Corallococcus caeni: one gene and its partner. The protein of the gene in region 1 binds, or shares a complex with, the protein of each later gene. Links are inferred from orthologs where the notes say so. Each region holds a gene or a part of one and is shown on either strand. Other genes may lie near its edges.

Region 1 (5,108 bases):
TGACGGAGAAGGACAAGGTGGACCTGGCCTTCGGCCAGGAGGTGGGCGTGGACTACGTGGCGCTGTCCTTCGTGCGCACCGCCCAGGACGTGCGCCAGGCGCGGGCGCTGGTGGGCAAGCGCAAGACGCCGCTCATCTCCAAGATTGAAAAGCCCCAGGCGGTGGAGAACCTGGAGGCCATCGCCGCGGAGTCGGACGGGGTGATGGTGGCCCGCGGCGACCTGGGCGTGGAGATGCCGCTGGAGCAGCTGCCCGCCATCCAGAAGCGCGTCGTGCGGGAGGTCAACCGCATGGGCGGCATCGTCATCGTCGCCACGGAGATGCTGGAGAGCATGGTGCTCAACGCCCGGCCCACACGCGCGGAGGTGTCGGACGTGGCCAACGCCATCCTGGACGGCGCGGACGCGGTGATGCTCTCCGGTGAGACGGCCGCGGGCCGCTACCCGGTGGACGCGGTGGCCACCATGGCGCGCATCGTGGAGGAGACGGAGCGCACCAGCCTCATCCCCCTGCTCTACTCCCCCTTCGAGCGCTCGGAGGACCTGGGCACCGGCGTCGCCGCGGCGGCGGTGGCCGCGTCCCGGCAGCTGAACATCGGGACCATCATCGCGTACACGGAGAGCGGCCACTCCGCGCGCCTCATCTCCGAGTTCCGCCCCGGCGCGCGCATCCTCGGGCTGACGCCCAACGCGGACACGGTGAACCGGATGGCGCTGCACTGGGGCGTGACGGGCCACCTGGTGAAGCGCGTCAGCACCACGGAGGCCATGCTCAAGCAGGTGCGCCGGCTCTGCCAGGAGCTGCGCTTCTGCGAACCGGGCTCGCCCTTCATCCTGGTGGCCGGCGTGCCGCTCAACGTGCCGGGCAACACCAACATGATGAGCATCCACCGCGCTTGAACCGCTCGCGGTGGAGGCCTGGAGCCGGAGGCCCTAGAGGACCTTCTGCTCGAAGTCGTAGAGCTTCTCCACGGAGAGCTGGCGGTAGCGCTCCACGTTGAGGGCCCGGCGGGCGCACTCCCACACCAGGTCCTTGGCGGGGCGCTCCGGCTCCTTCTTCTTGCGGCGCTTCACCTCCGCCTTGATGGCCTTGAGCGCCATGGCCGGGTGGTAGCAGAAGGCGGAGGAGAACAGCAGGTGGCCGCCGAAGGGGACGAGGCGCGCCTCCAGCACGTCGCCCGTCTCCAGGCCCGCGATGTGACGGCGCTCCGTCACGTCGAAGTCCTTGCCGGAGAAGAGCTCTCGCAGGCGCACCATGCCCTTGGCCAGCTTGCGCACCTCGAAGAGGCCGTGGACCGTCTCCGTGAAGCTGCGGAAGGCGTTGGCCTCCTCCGGGGCGGCGGACTTCTGGCGCTCCTCGTACAGCTCCGCGGCCGGCGTCTTGCCCGTGAGCGGCGAGACGCGGTCGTAGAGGTAGTAGTCCAGGAACGACGCCATCCGCAGCTCGAAGAGCTTGTCGTCCTCGAAGACTTCGCCGGTGAGGCGGAAGTACTCCGCCTTCGCCTCCAGGAGGTCCGGCTTGCGCGCCTCCTGGCTGCCGAAGGCGATGAGCTGGTCCAGGTACGGCTGGTACGACAACGGGGTCAGCGCGGTGTCCATGGCCGTTGCGAGCTTTCTTCCTACGAACCCGCCATCAGCGTCGCGAAGCGGCTGAACAGGTAGCGCGCGTCGTGAGGGCCGGGCGAAGCCTCGGGGTGGTACTGCACGCTGAAGGCCCGCGCGTCCGGTACGGCCAGGCCCTCCACCGTGCCGTCGTTCAGGTTGATGTGCGTGACGACGGCCTTGCCCTTGAGGCTGGCGTCGTCCACCGCGAAGCCGTGGTTCTGCGCGGTGATCTCCACCTTGCCCGTGGTGAGGTCCTTCACGGGCTGGTTGCCGCCGCGGTGGCCGAACTTCATCTTGTACGTCCGGCCGCCCAGCGCCAGGGCCATGATCTGATGCCCCAGGCAGATGCCGAACACCGGCACCTTGCCCAAGAGCGCCGCCACCGTGCGGTCCGCGCCCTTCACCGCGGCCGGGTCGCCCGGGCCGTTGGCCAGGAAGACGCCGTGCGGCTTCTTCGCCAGCACCTGCTCCGCCGTGAAGTGCGACGGCACCACCGTCACGCGGCAGCCCACGTCCACCAGGTACTGGAGCATGGAGCGCTTGAGGCCGTAGTCGTACGCCACCACGTCGTACTTGAGCTCCGGCTCCGGCTGCTTGTCGCCCGTGGCCAGGAACACGTCCGGCGTGGGCGTGGTGAAGAGGTAGGGCTCCTTGCAGGATACGCCCGTGGCCAGGTCCAGCCCCTCCATGCTCACGGCGGCGCGCGCGCGCTCGGACAGCGCGGCGGCGGACACGTTCTCCGTGGAGATGATGCCCGTCTGGGCGCCGTGCGTGCGCAGGTGGCGCACCAGCCGGCGGGTGTCCACGCCTTCAATGCCCACGCGCCCGTGGCGCGCGAGGTACGCGTCCAGCGTCTCCTGCGAGCGCCAGTTGGAGGGCGTCTTCGTCAGCGAGCGGACCACCATGCCCACCGCGTGCGGAAGTCCCGCCTCCTCGTCGCCCGCGTTCGCCCCGATGTTGCCCATCTCCGGGTACGTCATGGTGACGATCTGCCCCACGTACGAGGGATCCGTGAGGATCTCCTGGTAGCCGTACATGGACGTGTTGAAGACCACCTCACCCACCGTCTCGCCGGAAGCGCCAAAGGCGCGTCCTTCGAAGGTGGTGCCATCCGCCAGTGCGAGCACCGCCCGCTTCGTCATCACCGCGACTCCTTGAGCTGACCGTCCTCGAACACACACCGGCCGCCCACCCACGTCTGCGTCACGCGACCCTTCAGCGTGCGCCCGTGGAAGGGCGTGTTGCGACTGCGGGAATAGAACCGGTGGGCATCCACCGTCCACTCCTCCAAAGGCGACACGAGCGTGATGTCCGCCGGGGCACCAGGCGCCAGGTGACCGCCCGGCAGGCTGAATACCCTCGCGGGCCCGTCCGACAGCAGCTCCACCGCCCGGCGCGGGGTGAGCACGCCCTCGTGCACCAGCGCCAGGGTAAGCCCCAGGGCCGTCTCCAGCCCGACGATGCCGTTGATGCCCTTCTCGAACTCCACCAGCTTGTCGGACACGCCGTGCGGCGCGTGGTCCGTGGCGATGGCGTCCACCGTGCCGTCCACCAGCGCCTCGCGCAGCGCCTTCACGTCCACGTCGCTGCGCAGGGGCGGCGCCATCTTCGCGTGGGTGTCGTAGTCCCCCACCGCCCGGTCATCCAGGGTGAAGTGGTGCGGCGCCACCTCGCAGGTGACGCGCAGGCCGCGCTTCTTGGCCTCGCGGATGAGCCGCACGCTGCCCTCGCAGGACACGTGCGCCACGTGCAGGCGCCCCTTCGTCTCCTCCAGGAGCACCAGGTCGCGCGCCACCATGGCCACCTCCGCGGAGGACGGAATCCCGCGCAGCCCCAGCCGCGTGGACGTGGCGCCCTCGTGCATGGCGCCGCCGGCGGACAGCGTGAGGTCCTCCTCGTGGACCATCACCGGCACGTCGAACTGCGTGGCGTACTGGAGCACCCGGCGCATCAGGCCCGCGTTCATCACCGGGCGGCCGTCGTCCGTGAGGGCCACGCAGCCGGCGGCGATGAGCTCGCCCGCCTCCGACAGCTCCTCGCCCTTGAGCCCCTTGCTGATGGCGCCCGCCGGGTACACATGGCACAGGTCCGCGTCCCGCGCGCGCGACAGCACCAGCTCCGTGACGAGCGCGCTGTCGTTCACCACCTTGGTGTTGGGCATGGCCACGACGCCGGTGAAGCCGCCCGCCACCGCCGAGCGGCAGCCGGTGAGGACCGTCTCCTTGCCCTCTTCTCCCGGCTCGCGCAGGTGCACGTGGAGGTCGATGAAGCCCGGCACCAGCCACCTGCCCGTGGCGTCCACCACGCGCGCGTCCTGGGGCGCGGGCAGCGCGGCTTCCGACACCTGCGCCACCCGGCCGTCCGTCACCAGCACGTCGCGCACGCCGTCCACGCCATTGCGCGGGTCGATGACGCGCGCCCGCTGGAAGAGCACTGAGGTCATGATGCGCACGCCTCCAGGATGGCCCGGCGCACCGCGACGCCGTTGGCCACCTGTTCCAGGATGACGCTGCGGGGCCCGTCCGCCACCACCGGCGACAGCTCCACGCCGCGGTTGATGGGGCCCGGGTGCAGCACGGGCGCGTCCGGCTTCATCCGCTCCGCGCGGGCGGGCGTCAGGCCGAACAGCCGCGAGTACTCCCGCTGGGACGGCAGGAAGGCTTCCGCCATGCGCTCCGTCTGCAGCCTCAGACACATCACCGCGTCCGCCTGGGGCAGCACGGCGTCCAGCTGGTGCGTCACCTCTCCGCCCATCTCCTCCAGCCCTGGCGGCAGGAGGGTGGGCGGCCCGCAGAGCACGACCCGGGCCCCCAGGGCCTTCAGGCACACGAGGTTGGAGCGCGCCACGCGGCTGTGCAGCACGTCACCGACGATCAGCACCGTGCGCCCGTCCAGCCGGCCCCAGCGCTGCCGCAGCGTGAAGGCGTCCAGCAGGGCCTGGGACGGGTGCTCGTGCGCGCCGTCGCCCGCGTTGACCACCGCGCACTTCACGTGCCGGGCCACCAGGTGCGGCGCGCCGGAGGAGCGGTGGCGGATGACGATGACCGCCGGCCCCATGGCCTCGATGTTGCGCGCGGTGTCCAGGAGCGTCTCCCCCTTGGACACGGAGGAGCCCGCGTGGCTCCAGTTGAGGACGTCCGCACCCAGCTTCCGCGCGGCCACCTCGAAGGAGGAGCGCGTCCGGGTGGAGTCCTCGAAGAAGAGGTTCGCCACGACGCGGCCGCGCAGCACGTGCGAGGCATCCGGTCCGCCGGGCAGGTGCGCCTGGGCGCGGTCGAGCAGGGCTTCCAGCTCATCCCGCCGCCAGCCTGCGATTCCGAGAAGATGTCTCATGGGCCGGGGCCGCCGCGTACCGCGCGCCGCACGTTGCGTCAAGCACGGCGCGTGGTGGCGGCCCGGCCAGCGTCCGTCAGCGTACCGGTTCAAAGAAGCGGTCGACCCGGAGGCCGGTGCCGCCAAACAGGTTGCCCAGCAGGCCGCCCCACCCGAGCGACAGCCAGACGA
Region 2 (5,919 bases), on another replicon or contig:
TGCGGAGCGATGTCGGTGACTGCTCCTTCATTCGAGCCAGCAGGGCCTTGCCGTGGTCGCTGAGCAGGGCGCCGCACGCCGGGGGCAGCTCCAGCTGGCGATGAACGAGTGTCTCCTGGATCAGCGCGCGGACCTCCGCCTCGTTCACTCCCACCGGGTTCGCGGGAATCACCCAGGTGATGAAGAAGGCAACGACACAGACGGCGGTGATGGAAAGCGAGACCCAGGGGCGTCGCTCCAACGTCGCGCCCTCCACGCCAAGCGGGAGCAAGAAGACCATGTCGGATGCCTCACCTCGGCGGGCTGGCCCCCAAGCCATGCCGCGCCACGCGATGCGCATGGACATAGCACGTCAAGGCACACGCCTTCATCCGGCGCGCTCAACAGGACATGTCTTCAAAATCCACCAAACCGCAAAGCCATGTAATTCAAAACCAACCCAGGTCCTCACCCTGGAGCACGCGCAACACCAAGGCCTTGCGTGACGCCAGGTCCTTCATGGCCCGAGCGAAGAACGCGTAATCAAACCCAGCCACGGGCGCGTCTCCGTTCATCCATCGCAACACCACCGCGGCAATGGCCATGTCGAAGAACGCTTGTTCGACAGGGTCGGTGATGCTCGCCCGGAGCGCCGTCACGTCCTGCTCCCCCAGGAACACCTGGGTGCGGGCCCCGGCTGGGTGCTCCTGGGCCCAGACGCGCCGCTGGCGCATCACCCAAGCGAAGACCTTGTTGGACCAGAAGCTCGCCATCGTGAGGGTGACCTCGAAGCCGGTCTCCGCGTTCACGAGGTCCCACTCCCCTGCTGCGTTCACCGCATCCACGGCGAACGCCACGGTGTGCTGGAAGTCGAAGTCCGCGAAGGACACCCGCCCTCCAGGCGCCAGGAAGAGCTCCTCCAGGGGCCGGATGACGAGCGCAGGCGCCTCCACCCTCAGCCCGTCATGGGCCTCGTAGAAGCGCCGGACGTTCGCGGGGAACGTCACCCCCAGCCGCCGCTCACAGGCATCGAGGTCTTCCTGCGTCGCGCCAGGACCGAAGCGGACCTCCATCCCGGTACGGGACGCCGCCTTCTCAAGAGCAGGCCGGAACTCCTCGATGCGCATCCATCCCCCTCAAACCGACGCGCGGCCCCCGGTCTCCCAGGGGCCGCGAACCTTCACGGCACTACCGCCGCGCCGGAGGCACGCCGCCTTCGCCGTACAGGTACGCCTGCAGCGGCTTCACCGCGAGGTCCGAGCGCTTCAGCGACTCCAGCGCGCCCACCGCCATGCGCGCCGCCTGCACCGTCGTGTAGTACGGCACCGAGTGCATCAACGCCTCACGGCGGATGGAGAAGCTGTCCGCGATCTCCTGCTTGCCGAAGGTGGTGTTGATGACCAGCACGATCTCCCCGTCGACGATCTTGTCGACGATGTTCGGCCGGCCCTCCTTCACCTTCTGCACCCGCTGCGACTCGATGCCCTTCGTCAGCAGGTAGTCGTGCGTGCCCGCCGTCGCCGTCAGGCTGAAGCCCAGCGACCGCAGGCGGCGCGCCAGGTCCACCACCGCCGGCTTGTCCTCGTCCTTCACGGAGATGAACACCCGGCCCGTCTTGGGCAGCTTCACGCCCGCCGCCAGCTGGCTCTTCGCGAACGCGGACGCGTAGTCCTCCGCCAGGCCCATCACCTCGCCCGTGGACTTCATCTCCGGGCCAAGAATGACATCCACTCCAGCGAAGCGCGCGAACGGGAAGACGCTCTCCTTCACCGCCACGTGCCGGAACTCCGGCTCCTCCGTGCGGCCCAGCTCCTTCAACGTCTTGCCCACCATGCAGAGCGCGGCGATCTTCGCCATGGGCATGCCCGTCGCCTTGGAGATGAACGGCACCGTGCGGCTGGCGCGCGGGTTCACCTCCAGGACGTAGATGTTCTTCCCCTGGATGGCGAACTGCACGTTCATCAGGCCCACCACGCCCAGCTCGCGCGCCATGGCGATGGCCTGGTCCTTCATCCGCTCCACCAGGTCCGGCGACAGCGAGTGCGGCGGCAGCGTCGCGGCCGCGTCACCCGAGTGCACGCCCGCCTCCTGGATGTGCTCCAGCACGCCGCCAATCAGCACCTGCCCCGTGCGGTCCGCCACCAGGTCCAGGTCCACCTCGATGGCGTCCTTCAGGAAACGGTCGATGAGCACCGGGTGCTCCGGCGACGCGCTCACCGCCTCGCGCATGTAGCGCTCCAGGCTGGCCGCGTCGTAGACCGTCTCCATCGCCCGCCCACCCAGCACGTACGACGGGCGCACCATCACCGGATAGCCGATGCGCTCGGCCACCTTGAAGGCCTCCGCGTGGCTGCGCGCGACGCCGTTCTCCGGCTGCTTCAGGCCCAGCTTTTCAATCAGCTTGGAGAACTTCTCGCGGTCCTCCGCCCGGTCGATGGCGTCCGGCGACGTGCCCAGGATCGGCAGCCCCGCCTGCTCCAGCGGCACGCTCAGCCGCAGCGGCGTCTGCCCGCCGAACTGCACGATGGCGCCCACCGGCTTCTCGCGCTGGGACACCTCCAGCACGTCTTCGATGGTCAGCGGCTCGAAGTAGAGGCGGTCGGACGTGTCGTAGTCCGTGGACACCGTCTCCGGGTTGCAGTTGACCATCACCGTCTCGTACCCGGCCTCGCGCAGCGCGAAGGCCGCGTGCACGCACGCGTAGTCGAACTCGATGCCCTGGCCGATGCGGATGGGGCCGCTGCCCAGGATCAGCACCTTCTGCCGGTCCGTGGGGGGCGCCTCGTCCTCCTCCTCGTAGGTGGAGTAGAGGTAGGGCGTGTACGCCTCGAACTCCGCGGCGCAGGTGTCCACCCGCTTGAACACCGGCCGGATGCCGCGCGACTGCCGGTGCGCCCGCACCTCCGCCTCCGGGTAGCCCATCAGGTTGCCCAGGTACTTGTCGGAGAAGCCGTGCGCCTTCGCCTGACGCAAGACGTCGTCCGGCAGGTGATCCAGGCGGCCGATGTCCGCCAGCGACTGCGCCTCGTGCACCAGCGCCTCGATGTGCCGCAGGAACCACGGGTCGATGGCGGAGAGCTGGTGCACCTGCTCCACCGTCATGCCCTCGCGGAACGCCTGCGCTACGAACCACGGGCGCTCCGGGCGGGGCACGCGCAGCCCCTCGTGGAGGACCTTCTCGCGCTCCTCCTTCTCCGTGGGCAGCTCCGGCGACTCCAGACCCACGCGCCCCAGCTCCATGGAGCGCAGCGCCTTCATGTACGCCTCGGGGAAGGTGCGGCCAATGGCCATGACCTCGCCCACCGAGCGCATGCTCGTCGTCAGCGTGCGGTCCGCCTTCGGGAACTTCTCGAAGTTGAAGCGCGGCACCTTCACCACCACGTAGTCCAGCGTCGGCTCGAAGGAGGCCGGCGTGTCGCGGGTGATGTCGTTGCGCAGCTCGTCCAGCGTGTAGCCCAGCGCCAGCTTCGCGGCGACCTTCGCGATGGGGTAGCCCGTCGCCTTGGACGCCAGCGCGCTGGAGCGCGACACGCGCGGGTTCATTTCAATGACGACCATGCGGCCGTCGCGCGGGTGGATGCCGAACTGGATGTTGGAGCCGCCCGTGTCGACGCCAATCTCGCGGATGATGGCCAGCGACGCCTGCCGCATGCGCTGGTACTCGCGGTCCGTCAGCGTCTGCGCGGGCGCCACGGTGATGGAGTCACCGGTGTGCACGCCCATCGGGTCCAGGTTCTCGATGGAGCAGATGATGATGACGTTGTCCGAGGAGTCGCGGACCACCTCCAGCTCGTACTCCTTCCAGCCGAGCACGCTCTCCTCCACGAGGATGGTGGAGGTGGGGCTCGCCTTGAGGCCCGAGCGGCAGATGGCCTCGAACTCCTCGCGGTTGTACGCGATGCCGCCGCCCGTGCCGCCCAGCGTGAAGGAGGGACGGATGATGGCCGGGAAGCCGATCTCCTCCACCAGCGCCATGGCGTCCGTGAGCGTCGTGGCGTAGCCGCTCTTGGGCAGCGACACGCCGATCTTCTGCATGGCCGCCTTGAAGAGCTGGCGGTCCTCGGCCTTGTTGATGGCCTCCAGCGACGCGCCGATGAGCCGCACCCCGTACTTCTCCAGGATGCCCCGCTCCGCGAGCGCCTTCGCCAGGTTGAGCGCCGTCTGCCCGCCCATGGTGGGCAGGAGGGAGTCCGGGCGCTCGGCGGCGAGGATCTTCTCCGCCGCCTCCACGGTGATGGGTTCAATGTAGGTGCGGTGCGCGAACTCTGGGTCCGTCATCACCGTGGCGGGGTTGCTGTTGAGCAGCACCACCTCCACGCCCTCGTCCCGAAGCGCCTTGATCGCCTGGGTGCCTGAGTAGTCGAACTCGACGGCCTGCCCGATGACAATCGGGCCCGAGCCAATCACGAGAACCTTCCGGATATCAGTGCGCTTTGGCATCGGGCGCCCCCCATACCAACGTCCGCCCCCACATGCACGCGGTGCGTTGTGGCATCCGAAGAGACCGTCCGACGCCCGCTCGCTCGGGGGACCCCGGCCCGGCGTCCTCTGCTACGCTGCCGCGCTTCCCTCCGGAGGTTTCATGCGTCGCTGGCCCCTGGCCCTGCTCGTCCTTCTCGCCGCGCCTGCCCTCGCCCAGGACCCCGCTCCCGCCGCCACGCCCGCCCCCGCCGAGCCCACCCCGGCCCCCACCCAGGCTCCGGCCGCGGCCGCGCCGACTCCTGAACCCGCCGCGCCGACTCCGGCCCAGCCACCCGCGGCGTCCCCCACGCCGGCCCCGCGCAAGGCCGCGCCAGCGCCCACCCCGGCCCCGGCCCCGGCCGCCACGCCCATCGCGCCCACCGCGCGCCTACCGACGCCCCCCACCCCCTCCAGCGCGGGCACCGTCGACCTGGGCAAGCTGCGGGAGGCCGCGCGCCCCAGTGAGGAGGACCTGACCCCCGAAGGCCTCGCGCGCTCGGTGATCCGCAACGAGGCGCGCTTCCTCTTCCAGAGCCTGCTGACGGGGGACGTGCGCAACGCATCCGCGGAGCTGGCGTACCCGTTCCAGTTGGAGGACAAGCGCTTCAACACCCCGGACGAGCTGGTGCAGGTGTGGGTGAAGCAGCTGCGCGCGCGGCGCACGGACCTGGTCACCCTCTACGACATCGAAGTGCTGCCCATCGCGGAGATGGAGAAGAAGTACGGCAAGCCGCCCGCGCGCCTGGGGCTGGATCCGCGCGCGCTCAAGGACACCTGGGCCGCGGTGGGCAACCTCTCCGGCCACGCGGCCATCTTCCTCTTCCGCGGCAGCCCGGACCTGAGCTGGCACGCCTTCGCCTACACGGACTGAGACGACAGGAGCGCCCGGCGTTTCCACCGGGCGCCCTGCCCTGCGTCAAGGCCGCGCTTCAGCTCAGCGCCGCGACGAAGTCCCGCAGGCGCGCGAGGCCCTTCTGGAGCACCTCGCGCGAGGTGACGAAGCTCATGCGGATGTAGCCCGGCGCGCCGAACGGATCCCCCGGCACCGCCGCCACGAGGAAGTCGTTGAGCAGCGCCTCGGACATCTGGAGCGAGTCCGTCAGCGGCTTGCCCTTGTACGTCTTTCCCAAGAGGCCGCGCACGTCCGCCATCGCGTAGAAGGCCCCTTCCGGCAGCCGGCAGCGGATGCCGGGGATGGCGTTGAGCCCCGCGACGAACAGGTCCCTGCGCTCGCGGTACTCGTTCACCATCGCGGTGATGGTGTCCGTGGGGCCGTTGAGCGCCGCCAGCGCCGCCTTCTGGGTGATGGAGGACGCGTTGGACGTGGACTGGTCCTGCACCAGCTGCATGCCGGAGATGAGCGCCTTGGGGCCCGCCGCGTAGCCCAGCCGCCATCCCGTCATCGCGTAGGACTTGGACAGGCCGTTGGACACCAGCAGCCGCGGCACCAGGTCCGGCGCCACGTTGCCGATGTTGAGG

The links. Proteins that work in one complex are often made in the same cells at the same time.
Region 2: the proteins of carA (region 1) and carB are in contact, whole or in part, in a solved structure (PDB 1KEE), measured with the Escherichia coli proteins. The link is inferred for Corallococcus caeni from one-to-one orthologs.

Annotation. Positions count from the first base shown.
Region 1 is NZ_BTTW01000003.1:965,586-970,693, forward strand. What follows is about bases 683-3,682. They hold carA (glutamine-hydrolyzing carbamoyl-phosphate synthase small subunit), read right to left. Parts: upstream 2,747-3,682; coding sequence 1,619-2,746; downstream 683-1,618. Other genes in these bases: pyk (pyruvate kinase), read left to right, coding at 683-899; AABA78_RS18000 (DUF7986 domain-containing protein), read right to left, coding at 933-1,598; AABA78_RS18010 (dihydroorotase), read right to left, coding at 2,746-3,682. In the rest of the region: more of pyk, read left to right, coding at 1-682; more of AABA78_RS18010, read right to left, coding at 3,683-4,047; AABA78_RS18015 (aspartate carbamoyltransferase catalytic subunit), read right to left, coding at 4,044-4,937; lepB (signal peptidase I), read right to left, coding at 5,014-5,108. UniProt on the Escherichia coli protein: Small subunit of the glutamine-dependent carbamoyl phosphate synthetase (CPSase).
Region 2 is NZ_BTTW01000013.1:131,239-137,157, forward strand. Bases 968-4,778 are described here. They hold carB (carbamoyl-phosphate synthase large subunit), read right to left. Parts: upstream 4,420-4,778; coding sequence 1,168-4,419; downstream 968-1,167. Other genes in these bases: AABA78_RS36780 (SMI1/KNR4 family protein), read right to left, coding at 968-1,106; AABA78_RS36790 (hypothetical protein), read left to right, coding at 4,562-4,778. Outside these bases: AABA78_RS36775 (rhomboid family intramembrane serine protease), read right to left, coding at 1-280; more of AABA78_RS36780, read right to left, coding at 429-967; more of AABA78_RS36790, read left to right, coding at 4,779-5,311; AABA78_RS36795 (pyridoxal phosphate-dependent aminotransferase), read right to left, coding at 5,370-5,919. UniProt on the Escherichia coli protein: Large subunit of the glutamine-dependent carbamoyl phosphate synthetase (CPSase).